DNA from 2 places in the Allorhizobium sp. Av2 genome. Region 1 is predicted to be linked to the other one. Evidence: riboswitches for the same ligand, from Rfam matches in the RefSeq annotation. Region 1 holds a riboswitch; the other holds the start of a gene.
What was found. A riboswitch is a leader RNA that binds a small molecule or an ion and turns the genes downstream of it on or off. The one in region 1 is predicted to bind cobalamin.
Positions count from the first base shown of each region.

Region 1 (7,209 bases):
CCCCGGATGGGGCGGAACGCTGCTATGGGGTGCCGGGGCAACGCTTGTCATTTCGGCGGGCGCTTTTCTGATAGGGCTGGTGATTGGGATTGGTGGCGCTTTGGGCAAGCTGTCTGGCAACCGCCTGCTGCTCGGATTGCTCGATGTCTACACGACAGCGGTGCGCGCCGTGCCGGAACTGATCCTGATCGTCGGTCTTTATTATGCAGGCACTGATGGGCTTAACCGACTATTGCAGGCATTTGGGATGCCAATGGTTGAAGTCAATGGATTGATTGCGGCGATTGCGGTTCTGGGTGTGGTCCAAGGTGCTTACATGACTGAAGTGCTCAGGGGGGCTATCCTGGCGATCCCGGTTGGTCAAAGTGAGGCGGCAAAAGCCTTCGGCATGTCGCCGCTCCTGCGGTTTCGTAGGGTTACTTTGCCGGCGCTGCTGCCCAACGCCCTGCCCGGCCTTGCCAATTTGTGGATGACTGTCACCAAGGATAGCGCGCTTGTTGCCGTTGTCGGCTATCAGGAACTGGCGCTGGCGACCCGGCTGGCGGGGGCGAGTACCAAGCATTATTTCCTGTTTTTCCTGGCTGCCGCCCTGCTCTATCTCGCCATCACTCTCGTTTCCAACCTGTTCTTCAAGCTGATCGAGCGCCGGGTGCGGCGCGGTCAGCCGCTGCTGTCTTAGGAGATGTGATGGATTTCTCCTGGATAGGCAATTACTGGCCGTTGCTGCTTGCCGGAGCATGGCAAACCCTTGCATTGCTGGTAATTTCGGTCGTCCTCGGATTTGTAATGGCCATTGGCCTCGCCTTTGCGCAGGTCAGCGGCGGACCGGTGACGCGGGTCCTTGCGCGCAGCTATTCGACGTTTTTTCGCGGCACGCCGCTATTGATCCAGCTCTGGTTGCTTTATTACGGCGTCGGATCATTGCTGCCGATGATCCCGGGCATTCGTCAAAGTCTGATCTGGCCGCTGCTGCGGGAAGGATTTTTCTTTGCGGCGGTCAGTTTCACGCTCAATTACGCGGCTTATGAGGCCGAAGTTTTGCGCGGCGCATTGCTGGCCGTGCCCAAGGGTGAGCTTGAGGCGGGCCGTGCTTTCGGCATGGGACGCTTCACGCTCATTCGGCGTGTCTGGTTGCCGCGTGCTATCCGTATCGCCCTCCCCACCATCGCCGGGGAAGTGGTCATGCAGTTGAAGGCCACTCCCCTCGCCTTTACCGTGACGGTTATGGATCTCTATGCGGTTGCCTACAAGGTGCGCCAGGATACGCTGCTCGTCTATGAGCCGCTGATCGTCGTCACCCTCTTCTATCTCGCTCTTACCGCGATCATTGCCCGTTGCTTCCGGGTGGTCGAGGCGCAGGTTCCAATCCGGCGATAACCAACAGGACTATATGTATGACAAAGGTTCGTATTCTCGACGGCGGCATGAGCCGCGAACTTCTTCGGCTCGGTGCGGAGTTGAAGCAGCCGGAATGGTCGGCGCTCGCCCTTATCAATTCTCCTGACATCGTTCGCCAGGTGCATGCGGAATTCATTGCGGCCGGTGCGGATGTGGTGACAACCAACTCTTATGCATTGGTGCCGTTTCATATCGGCGAAGAGCGTTTCCAGAGCGAAGGCCCGTCGCTGATTGCGCTATCGGGGCAGTTGGCGCGGCAGGCGGCGGATGCTGGCGGACGAAAGGTGCTCGTGGCTGGTTCGTTGCCTCCGATCTTCGGTTCCTATGAGCCGCAGAATTTTGATCCATCGACGGTTGATGCCTATCTGGATGTGCTGGTTGCCAACCTTGCGCCCTTCGTCGATGTGTGGCTTGGAGAAACGCTCAGCCTGATTGCCGAAGGCGAAGCCGTTCAAAAAGCGGTTGCCGCAACAGGCAAGCCCTTCTGGATTTCGTTTACGCTGGCCGATGAAGCGGGACAGGACGCTGGAGGCGAGCCGAAGCTTCGCTCCGGCGAATTGGTTGAGGATGCGGCTCTTTGGGCGGCTGGCTCTGGCGCATCGGCGCTGCTGTTCAATTGCAGCAAGCCGGAAGTTATGAAGGCGGCCGTCGATGTGGCGGCCGCGACATTCAGGCAAAAAGGTGTTTTCCTGGACATCGGTGTCTATGCCAATGCCTTTGAAGGCGAGCAGGGGGAGGCTGCGGCGAATGAAGGCCTGCATGAGACCCGCGCCGACCTGACCGATGATGCCTATTGCCGCTTTGCATGCGATTGGGCTGACGCGGGTGCAACGATGATTGGTGGGTGCTGCGGCATTGGCGCGGCGCATATACACCAATTGGCGAAGGCTCTGTCTGCCTAGTCTCGCCGTCTATGCGCCGGGTCGGGCCTTGCGCATGATCCAGAGAAAGGCGAGGCATCCGGCAAGACCTGTGACGATGCCAATCGGCATGTCCTCCGGTGCAACGGCCAGTCTTGCGACGAGATCGGCGAGGATCAGCACCAATGCGCCCGTCAGCGCCGAGAGCGGCAGGACGCGGACATTGTCTGATCCTGCCAGTGCTCGCACCATATGGGGAACCATGAGGCCGACAAAGCCGATGGCACCTGAAAAAGCGACCATTGTCCCTGTTATCAGTGCCGAGATCACAAATAGCGTCAGGCGAAACCGAGCGACGGGTACGCCCAGGGTCGCCGCCGTCTCATCTCCCATGGCCAAGGCATTCAGCAAGCGCGCATTGGGCAGGAGATAGCAAAGTCCACCAGCGAGCACGGCGGCGGGATAAATCAGATGCTGCCATTGGGCAAGGCCAAGCCCACCCAACATCCAGAAGGTTACGGTTTGGGTGGCGCGGGGATCTCCGAGAAAGACCAGCAGATTCCCAAGCCCGGTGAAGAAAAATCCGACAATCACGCCCGACAGCACCAGCCGGTCGGCCTGAAGGCTACGGGTCAATCCCGCCACCAGTCCCACCGTGGCGGTGGCGAGCAGCGCCCCGCCAAATGCGAAAAGCGGTACGGTCAGCAGTCCGAAGACCATGCCGGTATGCAGCAACGCGAGGATTGCACCGAAAGCGGCGCCAGAGGAGACGCCGAGCAGATGCGGATCGGCGAGTGGATTTCGGGTCGCTGGTTGCAGGACCGCCCCGGTTAGCGCCAGCCCAGCCCCGACAAGTCCACCGAGTAGCACGCGTGGAAATCGAACATCCCAGACGATGCTCACCCGCCCCGCTGGCCAATCCACCGGAAAACTTCCCGGGACCAGGTGATTGGCGAGGATCTTCCAGACGGTGGCAACAGGAATGGGAGCCGCACCCAGTGAAATACCGGCACTGACGACGACGATGATCGTCAGAACCAGCAGGATCGGCACACATATACGTCTAATGAAAGTCAAGACTTACAGACTTTGCGGATGAAAGGCTTGGGCCAGACGGGCGATGGCATCGATATTGCGCGGTCCCGGGGTTGCCTCGACATAGTCAAGCACAACGAAACGATCATTTTTCACAGCGTCGATATTCTGGAAGGCCGGGTTATGCTTCATATAATCGATCTTCTGCTGCGCGGTCACTTCGCCATAGTTAACGATGATAATCACCTGCGGATTCCGCTCGATCACCGGTTCCCATGACACTTCCGTCCAGCTTTTCTGCACGTCATCCATTATATTGACGCCGCCAGCGGCTTCGATCATCGCTGTCGGAATCCCGAAGCGGCCTGATGTGAACGGCTTTTGTTCACCGGAATCATAGACAAAAACGGTTGCGGGCTTGTCGGTTGGACTGATTTTGGCCTGGATTTTCGCCAATTGATGACGATAGCCTGCAACCAATGCCTCTGCCCTGTCTTGGACACGGAATATTCGCCCCAAGTTGATGAGGTCAACGAACATATCGTCCATGGTCGGCTTGGCCTTGGCCATGATATGAATGCAGCTTTCCGTCAGTTCATAGACCTTGATGCCCAATGGGCTGAGCGTATCCGGTGTCACCTCGCCGCCGACCTTCATGCCATAATTCCAGCCAGCGAAATAGAAATCCGCATTGGCATTGAGCAGGACTTCCTTGCTCGGATATTTCGGCGATAGTTCCGGCAATTGGCTGACGCCGTCGCGCAATTTTTCGTCCAGCGTCTTCCAGCCGGAGACCCCGGTATAGCCGACCATATGGTCCTGTAATTTCAGCGCCAGCATCATTTCGGTCAGGTTGACGTCATTGGAAACGGCGCGTTGCGGGGCTGTATCAAAGGTAACCTCACGGTTACAGCTCTTGACGGTCACGGGTTCCGCTGCGGCTGCGGTGAGATTGACTGCTGCAAGAAAGGTTGAGAGCACGAAAGTGAGAAGTACGTTTTTCATAAATGGTCCAATGGGTTGCGGATCAGGCACTGAGCGCGAAGGAAAAATTGCGGGTTGCGCCGCCATCCAGGCTGTGGACATGGGTTTGAACGGTGAAGGCTGCGGACAGATGGTCTGCGGTCAGGACATCGTGCGGACAGCCCTCGGCAATCATCTGTCCGTCCTTCAGGATAATTGCTCTCGTGGCAAAGCCTGCGGCAAGATTGATGTCATGCAGCGTGGTCACGATGGTGATGCCGAGACCACGCAGCAGATCGAGAATTTCCAACTGGTTGCGAATATCGAGATGGTTGGATGGCTCATCCAGAATGAGCAATTGCGGGTCTTGCGCCAGCGCCCTTGCGACGAGAACGCGTTGCTTTTCGCCGCCTGACAAAGTCGCAAAATCACGTCGCGCCAGATCGGTGACATGGAGGTGATCCATGGCATGCAGCGCTCTGGCTTTGTCGTCTCCGGTACCCTGCGACCTTTTCCATGCGCTTTTCTGCCAGGGAATTCGGCCCATCATGACGATATCTTCGACGGTAAAAGGGAAATCTGCCGGCATTTCCTGGACTACGACTGCGATCCGGCGGGCAACCGTCCGCGGATCGATTGTCCATAGATCCTGCCCGTCGAGCAGCACCCTGCCCTCACTGGGGCGCACGGCACGATAAAGGCAGCGCAGCAGCGATGTCTTGCCAGCTCCATTCGGGCCGATAATGGCCAGACGCTCACCAGCGGCAAGCGTAAAATCTACGTTTTTTATCAGAGATCGCGCGCCCGTTGGCCCATAGCTGAGCCCCCTCACCTCAAGCGAGGCACCATGACCATCACAGCTCATGCAGGAGCCTGCATCGGTAGACCGGACATCAGGCGTGCCGCGCCTCGGGCCGGATCGTCTGAACAAGGAAAGGATGGCCACGCCTCTCGGCGGACCTGAAGTCTTATCGCTGCCATCGGAACACCCCGTCCGTTGCGGTTGAACATCTAAATGGCAGGTCTCCTGGCTTGCGGGTCGCTGTTGGCCTGCGCCTTCCCGGCTTATCGCCAGTGGCATCGTGCAGGCCCACTCGCCGCTTACAGTTGCGGGGGCAGCCACGGTTTCGGTCCCTGTTGGGTAAGCCTCACCGTATTCCCTTTTCAGCCGCAGCCTTCTTTGCAAAGCCACAGCACCATTTGGATCTATCACTGACATGGGTTGCGGTTCCGCACAAGTCCGTTTTCAAACTATATCGATATCATGGTTTTGTTATAACGTTACATAAAGAACGTCAAGCTAAATACCTTGGATTTGTCCGGTCGGCTTGGTGCCACGCCGAACAAATCCGGGAAAGCTTTAAGGAGGCAGACCGTTGAAAGTGACCCTGGATACGGGTTCTTACTTACGGCCACCCATTTCAACGATTGGCGGTTCGGCGTCGGTAGGCAAGGGGCTTTGATAGGGCTGGCCCTTACGACGGGCGACGAGATCGGCAAGAGCAGCTTCGCGTAATTGTTCGCTTTCAAAGGCGGCGCGGCCCGTGGCGGCCATGACCTTTGCCGCCGCGATCATGCCCTTGTGCGCCAGCGGACTTTTCCCCTGCGTCACCAATTGCCAGGTATGGAACGGTGTGCCGATGGCGCAGGTTGGCCCATCGGCCTGGACGGTTGGCACCACCCAGCTGACATCGCCGACATCGGTTGACCCTGTCAGCAGCGGCGTGCGGTCATGGGCGGGCAGAATGAAATCGGCAAGCGGGATATCGCGTTCCGGCAGCCCCTCGAAACGCCAGGGCGCCGACTTTTCTTCCGGCGTCAACACGGCGCGGATCGTTTCGGCAAAAGCTCGGTCCGCCGCATCAAAAGGTGGTGGGCCGAGTTCTTCCCAGGCCTCCTGCATGGCCGCCATCAGCGGACCATTGGTCAGCACGTTGGAAACGGCGCTGATCACCTGTGTTTCCAGCCGGGTCTCGGTCATCAATGCCGCGCCCTCGCCAATTTTCTTGACCCGCTCCACAAGGGTCTTCATGCCTTGCAGTTCCGGGGCGCGGATCAGATAGCGAACCTTGGCATAGGCCTGTACGACATTTGGCGAAATACCACCCGCATCGAGAATGGCGGCGTGTACGCGGCAATCGGATGGCATGTGTTCGCGCATATAATTGACGCCGACGCTCATCAGTTCCACCGCGTCGAGAGCGCTGCGCCCCAGATCGGGGTTTGATCCGGCATGGGCCGCCCTTCCCCGGAAAGTGAAATCGACACGGGAATTTGCAAGCGAGGTGGTGCGCTGTACGCCAGCGAAGGAATTCGGGTGCCAACTGATGGCGATATCGACGCCTTCGAACGCCCCTGCCCTGACCATAAAGGCCTTGGCGGCTCCGCCCTCTTCGGCTGGGCAACCATAATAGCGCACCCGACCGGGCAAGCCTTTTTCTTTCAACCAGTCTTTCAGGGCAGCGGCGGCCAAGAGAGCTGCGGAGCCGAGCAGGTTGTGGCCGCAGCCATGGCCGTTACCACCTGCGGCAATTGGCTTATGTTCAGCGACGCCCGCTTCCTGGCTGAGCCCGGACAGGGCATCATATTCGCCCAGAAACGCAATGATGGGACCGCCCTCCCCTGCTTCGCCCATCACGGCTGTTGGGATTCCGGCCAATTTTTCGCTGACGCGAAATCCCTCCGCCTTCAGCATGGCGACATGCTCTGCGACGGACGATTCTTCCATGTAGCAGGTTTCCGGCATGCCCCAGATCCGGTCGCTCAAGGCGATAAAGTCAGGCGTCTTGGTATCGATGATCGACCAAAGTGAGGCGGATGAATTGGGGGAAACGGTCATGGGGTACCTTTGACAATAAACACCCGCCAACCATAAAAGCTTGGCGCTCAGCAGCAAGCTTTTATCCGCTGTTTTACCAGGCAAGTCGATTTTGTGATGGAAAGTTAGTCATTC
Region 1 covers NZ_CP192697.1:39,992-47,200, forward strand. The annotation lists gene FS819_RS18240 (ABC transporter permease) at 1-679, shown strand, start outside; gene FS819_RS18245 (ABC transporter permease) at 688-1,377, shown strand; gene FS819_RS18250 (homocysteine S-methyltransferase family protein) at 1,395-2,300, shown strand; gene FS819_RS18255 (FecCD family ABC transporter permease) at 2,310-3,311, opposite strand; gene FS819_RS18260 (ABC transporter substrate-binding protein) at 3,339-4,298, opposite strand; gene FS819_RS18265 (ABC transporter ATP-binding protein) at 4,321-5,121, opposite strand; cobalamin riboswitch at 5,257-5,472, opposite strand; gene FS819_RS18270 (amidohydrolase) at 5,659-7,095, opposite strand.

Region 2 (7,209 bases), on a different replicon from region 1:
CGTAACGGGTGATGCCGATATCGGACAGGGTCTGGTTCGACAGGCCGCCCAGTTCGGACAGAGTGCGGCGATAGCTAATCCAGTTTTTAGCAATGCGGATCGGGTTCATGACATTTCCTCGAGATCTTGTTTGCTGATCCGGCGGTCTCTCCCGCCTCAGCTGTTGACATGCTTATACATCGGGGAAAGCATTTGTGGCAGTGCAATAAATGGGCGACTGCTATGCGTTTGTGCAGATTCATGGCTATTTATTGTGCTTCGGCTAAGATTTGAGCTTGATCTTGGCGCGCTCAAAGCAGGCCTTTTCCGGGTGAAATTCTCACCATTGAGAGGGTGTGGAGTTGTCGACCTTCAGGCACAAGACGGTCCTATAATGGCTTTGTTTAAGAAGAAGCCAGCGCATATTTTCTTTTGCGCAACATTCCCTGCTTTGTGGTCAGCAAAAGGCGGCATAATTCGTCAAAACGCCCTCATTACGTCTATCTCCGTTGCGGACTTATGGCATAAGCTTGCGGCAAGCTCTGGCTTTGATGGTCCGTGCCATATCTTTGTGCGGAGTTTGACCTTGCTGCGGTATTTGCGCGTTTTTGCCTTTCTATCGATCTGCATGGCACTTGCCGGGTGCATGACCGGGCTGTTTCAATCAGCGCCGAAGAAGTTTTACTATGATATTCGCGCGGTCACCGTGCTGGCGGGTCCGAAAGTGCCGTTGGCCTTGGTGCAGGGCGTGGAGCGGCGACTGTCTTCTGCCGTTGCTGCCACGGTGCGCAGCGAGGTTCTGCCGCGGGTGATTCTGACGGTCAGGGTCGAGACGATGGCAAGTGGGCTGGGGCTGGACAAGCAGCACAATGAAGCCGAGATCAAAGTCAGCGCTGCCTCGGTTGAAACCGGTGATGTGGTCGCTCAGGGCGCGTTCAAGGTGCTGACCATTACCAATGATCAGACGCTTGGCCCTGAAAGCCTGGCGGAAGAAATTTCAGCCCGGATCCGCTCGCTGTTTTCCCTGACCGCGCCAAAACTATAGCGGGTACCAAGACACGAGAGAGCGATGGCTGATGGCTTGCAGATTGACTTCAAACCTCATTCTGCTAACCCTAGAGGCGGATGGTTTTCGGCCTGAAGAGATTGAGGCTGGAAAGCAAAAGGGAATGCGAAGGCGTGGACCCAGACAGGGCATGCCAAACGCAGCCGACCCCGCGACTGTAGAACAGCGAGGGTTTTCAATCCGGTTTTGAAGATCCTTGCATGGCGGGCCGCGTGGTGTGGCCGGTGCGGTGAGCGGATAGGCCGGAAAAGCCACTGGAGTGGCAAAGCGATCTGCCGGGGTTGGACGCCTCTTTATCTACGAATCGTCCGCCTTTTCGATTTTGCCGTGGACTCCGGGAAGGTGAGGAAAATCTGCGAACTGGTGCCGTGATGGTACCGGTTTGACGCTGTGAGCCAGGAGACCTGCCGTCCGTGACGGGCTTTACGCCCAATTGGGGGAGAGATCCCCGACGCCAGCACGGAGGTTGTCGTGGCGCAACAGATTGATCGCGGGCCTTTTAGGCTCCGCTTCACGGTCATTTGGCCGTTTTGTATTACGCCGCCTGCGCCCAATGGAGGCAGGTCATTATGACGCTCGTGTCATCACGCAGCATAGGTGCGGCCTTAGCGCTGCTTGTGCTGGCGGCGCTGGTTTTTGCGCTGCTGCCCTTTTCCCGTCATGCGCCCTCTGGCCCTTCTGAGCGGCCTGCTCAACAGCAATTCCAGGCGCCACCGGGTTCCAATTCCACCTTTGGCGGGGCGCTGTCGCAGCCAAGGCCGGATGTGCGGTCTTCTGCGCCATCCGCTACCGATGTGGCCCCATCCGCATGGCCGGGCTTTGTGCCGCGTTCCAGCGGGCTCTATACGCCGCCAACGGGTGGAAACTGACTCCATGGCAGACACAGTTTCGAAACGTGTCTTCGTTCTCGGAGGCGCGCGGTCCGGCAAGTCGCATTTTGCCGAACAACTTTGTGCAGAGACCGGCCTGGAGCGTCATTATCTCGCGACCGGGCGGGCCTGGGACGAGGAAATGCGCGCCCGGATCGACCAGCATCAGCAGGATCGTGGCGGCCTTTGGGTGACGCATGAAGAGCCCCTGGCGCTGGTGGACACGCTTAGGCATATCGATGCGCCAGGCCGGGTGGTGCTGGTCGATTGCCTGACGCTCTGGGTGACCAATCTGATGATGGAGGAGGGGCGCGACATGGCTGCTGAGGCGGCGGCCCTTGCGGATCTGCTGCCCCGGCTTTCCGCCTCCATCGTGCTTGTTTCCAATGAAGTCGGCCTTGGCATTGTGCCGGAAAACCGCATGGCGCGCCATTTCCGCGACCATGCCGGGCGGCTTCATCAATTGATCGCGGCAAGCGCTGACGAGGTTTATTTCGTCGCGGCTGGCCTGCCCCTGAAAATGAAAGGCTGAACAATGTTGCAACAGAAAATTCCCGTCACTGTGATCACCGGCTTTCTCGGCGCTGGTAAGACAACCATCATCCGCAATATGCTGATGAACGCGGGTGGTAAGAAAATCGCGTTGATCATTAACGAGTTTGGCGATCTGGGTGTGGATGGCGAAGTACTGAAAGGTTGCGGCGCCGAGACTTGCACCGAGGACGACATTATCGAACTGACGAATGGCTGCATCTGCTGCACCGTTGCCGATGATTTCGTGCCGACCATGCAAAAGCTGCTGGCACGGGATGTCTTGCCCGACCATATCGTCATCGAGACCTCCGGCCTTGCTTTGCCGCAGCCGCTGGTGGCCGCCTTCAACTGGCCTGACATCCGCACCCGCGTTACCGTGGATGGCGTTGTAACGGTGGTCGATAGTGCCGCTGTCGCCGCTGGCCGGTTTGCCGATGACCACGACCGGATCGATGCCCAGCGCGCCGCCGATGACAGTCTCGATCATGAAAGCCCGATCGAGGAGCTGTTCGAGGATCAGCTGACCTGCGCCGACATGATCGTTCTCAACAAGACTGATCTGCTCGATGCCGATGGCCTCGCCAAAGTGCGAACCGATGTGACCGCCCGGATGAGCCGCAAGCCGACCCTGATCGAGGCGAAGAATGGCGATGTGCCGGTTATGGTGCTGCTTGGCATCGGTGCCGGCTCGGAAGCCGATATCGACAATCGCAAATCCCATCACGAGCTGGAGCATGAGGCGCTGCATGCGAGCGGCGAGGCGCATGACCATCATCACGATCACGATGAATTTGACAGTTTTGTCGTCGATCTGCCGCAGGTGCGCGAGCCGGACCGCTTTGTCGATGGCTTGAAGACCGTGATCGAAGCGCATGACGTGCTGCGGCTGAAAGGCTTCGTGGATGTGCCGGGCAAGCCGATGCGGCTGGTGGTACAGGCGGTCGGCAACCGCATCGACCAATATTATGACCGGCCCTGGGCGTCGGGCGAGCAACGGACGACGCGACTGGTGGTGATTGGCCTGCATGATCTCGACCAATCGGCGATTGCCGATGCCATCCGGGCGGCAGCGTAAGCCATGCATCTTCTGCTTGCCCAGCAAGGCTCGATTAGCGACGGGGATGACGCGATAGACCTTGGCCAGACGCCAGGGGATATCCTGTTTCTGTCCGCCGCCGATACCGAGCTGTCCGCCATCGCGGCGGCGCTAGCGCGGCAAGCCGAGACCGCGACATGGCGGCTGGCCAGCCTGATGGCGCTGAAACATCCGATGTCGGTCGATACCTATATCGAGCGCACGGCCCGCCATGCGAAACTGATCGTGGTCAGGGCGCTGGGTGGGGCCAGCTATTTTCATTATGCGCTGGAAGCGCTGCACGCCTGCGCCCGCCGCCATGGGATAAAAATTGTCGTTCTGCCCGGCGACGACAAGCCGGATGCCGGGCTGGAGGCTTTTTCAAACCTGGATGCCTCGGATCTATCGGCGCTTTGGGCCTATCTGATTGAGGGCGGCGATAGCAATGCCAGTCACTTCGTCTCCTACGCGCAGGCGCTGCTGACCAATGCACCAAAACCGCAAGAGGCCTTGCCGTTGTTGAAGGCCGGGCTGTGGTGGCCGGGGCGAGGGACGATTGACGTTCAGGCATGGCAGGTGCTTGCAGGTGATGGGCCAATTGTCGCCCTTTGCTTTTACCGCGCCCTTGTCCAGAGCGGCGAGACCGCGCCGGTTGAGGCGATGATTGAGGCGCTGCAAGCGCAGGGCCTGCGGGCCTTGCCGGTGTTTGTCGCCAGTCTGAAGGATGCCGTTTGCGTTGAGACGCTGCGGATGATTTTTAACCAGGCCGCTCCAGATGTGGTGGTCAACACGACAGGTTTTGCCGTTTCCGTTCCGGGTGCCGATGCGCCCTCGACCGTGCTGGACGAACAGGGTGCGGTGGTCTTGCAGGCGCTGTTTTCCTCGTCGCCACGCTCCGTCTGGGACGCATCGATGCAAGGGCTGAGCGCCCGTGATCTCGCCATGAATGTTGCCCTGCCGGAGGTGGATGGGCGGGTGTTGACCCGCGCCGTTTCCTTCAAATCCGCTGCCCGCTACGATGCGCGGGTGGAAACCACCTTGGTCAGCCATGCGCCGGACCAAGGCCGCATGGCGTTCGTCGCCAGTCTGGCCGCCAATTGGGCGCGGCTGAGGCACACACCTGTGCCTGAACGGCAGGTCGCGCTGATCATGGCCAATTATCCCAATCGCGATGGACGCCTGGGCAATGGCGTCGGGCTGGATACGCCTGCCGCCAGCCTTGAAGTGTTGAAGGCCCTGAAGGCCGAAGGCTATGACACCGGCATCCTGCCCGCCAACTCGGATGCACTGATGGCGACATTGATGGCCGGTGTCACCAATGCGGCGGTGAAGGGCAGGGTGATCCGCGAGATCCTGCCGCTTGCCGATTACCAGCGGTTTTTCGCGAGGCTGCCTGACAAAATCAGGCAGGAGGTCAGTGACAGATGGGGGGAGCCGCAGGCCGATCCGTTTTTCGCTGGCGACGGTTTCGCGCTGCCGCTGCTGCGGTTTGGCAAGGTGATGGTCGGCATCCAGCCAGCGCGCGGCTATAATATCGATCCGAAGGACAGTTATCATTCGCCGGATCTGGTGCCGCCGCATGGCTATTTCGCCTTCTACGCATTTTTGCGCCAGACATTTGGCGTTCACGCGATCATCCATATGGGCAAGCACGGCAATCTGGAATGGTTGCCGGGCAAGGCGCTGGCGCTGAGTGAGAGCTGTTATCCCGAAGCGGTGCTGGGTCCGGTGCCGCATCTCTATCCCTTTATCGTAAACGATCCCGGCGAAGGCACGCAGGCCAAGCGCCGGACCAGCGCTGTCATTATCGACCATCTTACGCCGCCGCTGACCAGGGCGGAAAGCTACGGTCCGCTGAAGGATCTGGAAGCGCTGGTCGATGAATATTACCAGGCGATGGGCGGTGATCCGCGCCGGGTTACCCTGTTGAAAACCCAGATCCTCGATCTGGTCGCCGATATTGGTCTGGATGAGGATGCAGGCATTGCCGGGGGCGAGGCGGAGGAGGTCAAGCTGACCAAGCTCGACGCCTATCTCTGCGACCTCAAGGAAATGCAGATTCGCGATGGCCTGCATATTTTCGGGCAGGCACCGGAAGGCCGGTTGCTGACCGATCTGGTTGTGGCCTTGGCGCGGGTGCCGCGTGGACAAGGGCAGAGCCAAGGGGGCCAAGGCGGCGATGCCAGTCTGCACCGGGCGATTGCTGCGGATGCGCTTGGCGGATGGGCCGATTTCGACCCTCTGGACTGTGTGTTTTCCGATATCTGGGACGGGCCGCAACCCGACCTTCTGAGAAACGTCACACTAGCCCCTTGGCGCACCAAGGGCGATACGGTCGAGCGGATCGAATTGCTGGCCTCAGACATGGTGTCGGGCAGTCTTGCCTGTCCCGAAGACTGGCAAAACACAAGCGCTGTTCTGGATGAGGTTGAAGCCCGGCTGAAACCGAGCGTGATCAAATCCGGCCCAGCCGAAATTGCCGGACTGCTCAAAGGACTATCCGGTCGGTTCGTCGCTCCCGGCCCATCCGGTGCGCCGACGCGCGGGCGGCCGGATGTGCTGCCGACCGGCCGTAACTTCTACTCCGTCGATAGCCGCGCCGTGCCGACACCCGCCGCTTACCAACTTGGCCAAAAATCCGCCGAACTGCTGGTTGCCCGCTATGTGCAGGATCATGGCGAATGGCCAGTGTCCTTCGGTATCACTGCGTGGGGGACCAGCAATATGCGCACGGGCGGCGATGATATTGCCCAGGCGCTGGCGCTGATCGGCGTCAAGCCGCTTTGGGACAACGCCTCGCGCCGGGTGACGGGCTATGAGATCATTCCCCAGGCGATTTTAGGTCGCCCGCGTGTTGATGTGACGCTGCGGATCTCAGGGTTTTTCCGTGATGCTTTTCCTGAGCAGATCGCCCTGTTCGACAAGGCGGTGCGGGCAGTTGGCGCTTTGGATGAGGATGCGGCGGATAACCCGATTGCAGCGCGTATCAAGGCTGAAACAGTCTTGTTCCAGCAACAGGGGCTGGACGAAAAGACCGCCAGTCGCCGGGCGGGCTACCGGGTGTTCGGCTCGAAACCCGGCGCTTACGGAGCGGGCCTGCAAGCCTTGATCGATGAAAAGGGCTGGGAGCGCCGGGCCGATCTGGCCGAGGCCTATCTGGTCTGGGGCGCTTACGCTTACGGCGCGGGCGAAGAAGGCAAGGCTGAGCGCGGTCTGTTCGAAGAGCGTTTGCAGGGCGTGCAGGCGGTGGTGCAGAACCAGGACAATCGCGAGCATGATTTGCTGGATAGCGACGATTACTATCAGTTCGAGGGCGGCATGACGGCGGCGGTCGAGCAGCTCTCGGGTCGCAGGCCAACCGTCTATCACAACGACCATTCCCGACCGGAAAAGCCTGTCATCCGCACACTGGAGGAAGAGATTGGCCGGGTGGTGCGCGCCCGTGTCGTCAATCCGAAATGGATCGAAGGCGTGATGCGGCATGGCTATAAGGGTGCGTTCGAAATTGCCGCGACGGTGGATTATCTGTTCGCCTTTGCCGCCACCACCGGCGCTGTGCGCCAGCCGCATTTCGAAGCTGTTTACCAGGCCTTTATCGGCGATGACCGGGTGCGGGCTTTCATGACTGATAAAAACCCGGCAGCGCTGAAGGACATGTCGCAGCGGTTGTTGGAAGCCATCGAGCG
Region 2 covers NZ_CP192696.1:1,778,421-1,785,629, reverse strand. The annotation lists gene FS819_RS08560 (DUF1127 domain-containing protein) at 1-109, opposite strand, end outside; gene FS819_RS08555 (hypothetical protein) at 566-1,024, shown strand; cobalamin riboswitch at 1,089-1,471, shown strand; gene FS819_RS08550 (hypothetical protein) at 1,615-1,914, shown strand; gene cobU (bifunctional adenosylcobinamide kinase/adenosylcobinamide-phosphate guanylyltransferase) at 1,919-2,446, shown strand; gene cobW (cobalamin biosynthesis protein CobW) at 2,450-3,523, shown strand; gene cobN (cobaltochelatase subunit CobN) at 3,527-7,209, shown strand, end outside.
Region 2: another riboswitch for cobalamin. It lies ahead of FS819_RS08550 (hypothetical protein); the one in region 1 lies ahead of FS819_RS18265 (ABC transporter ATP-binding protein).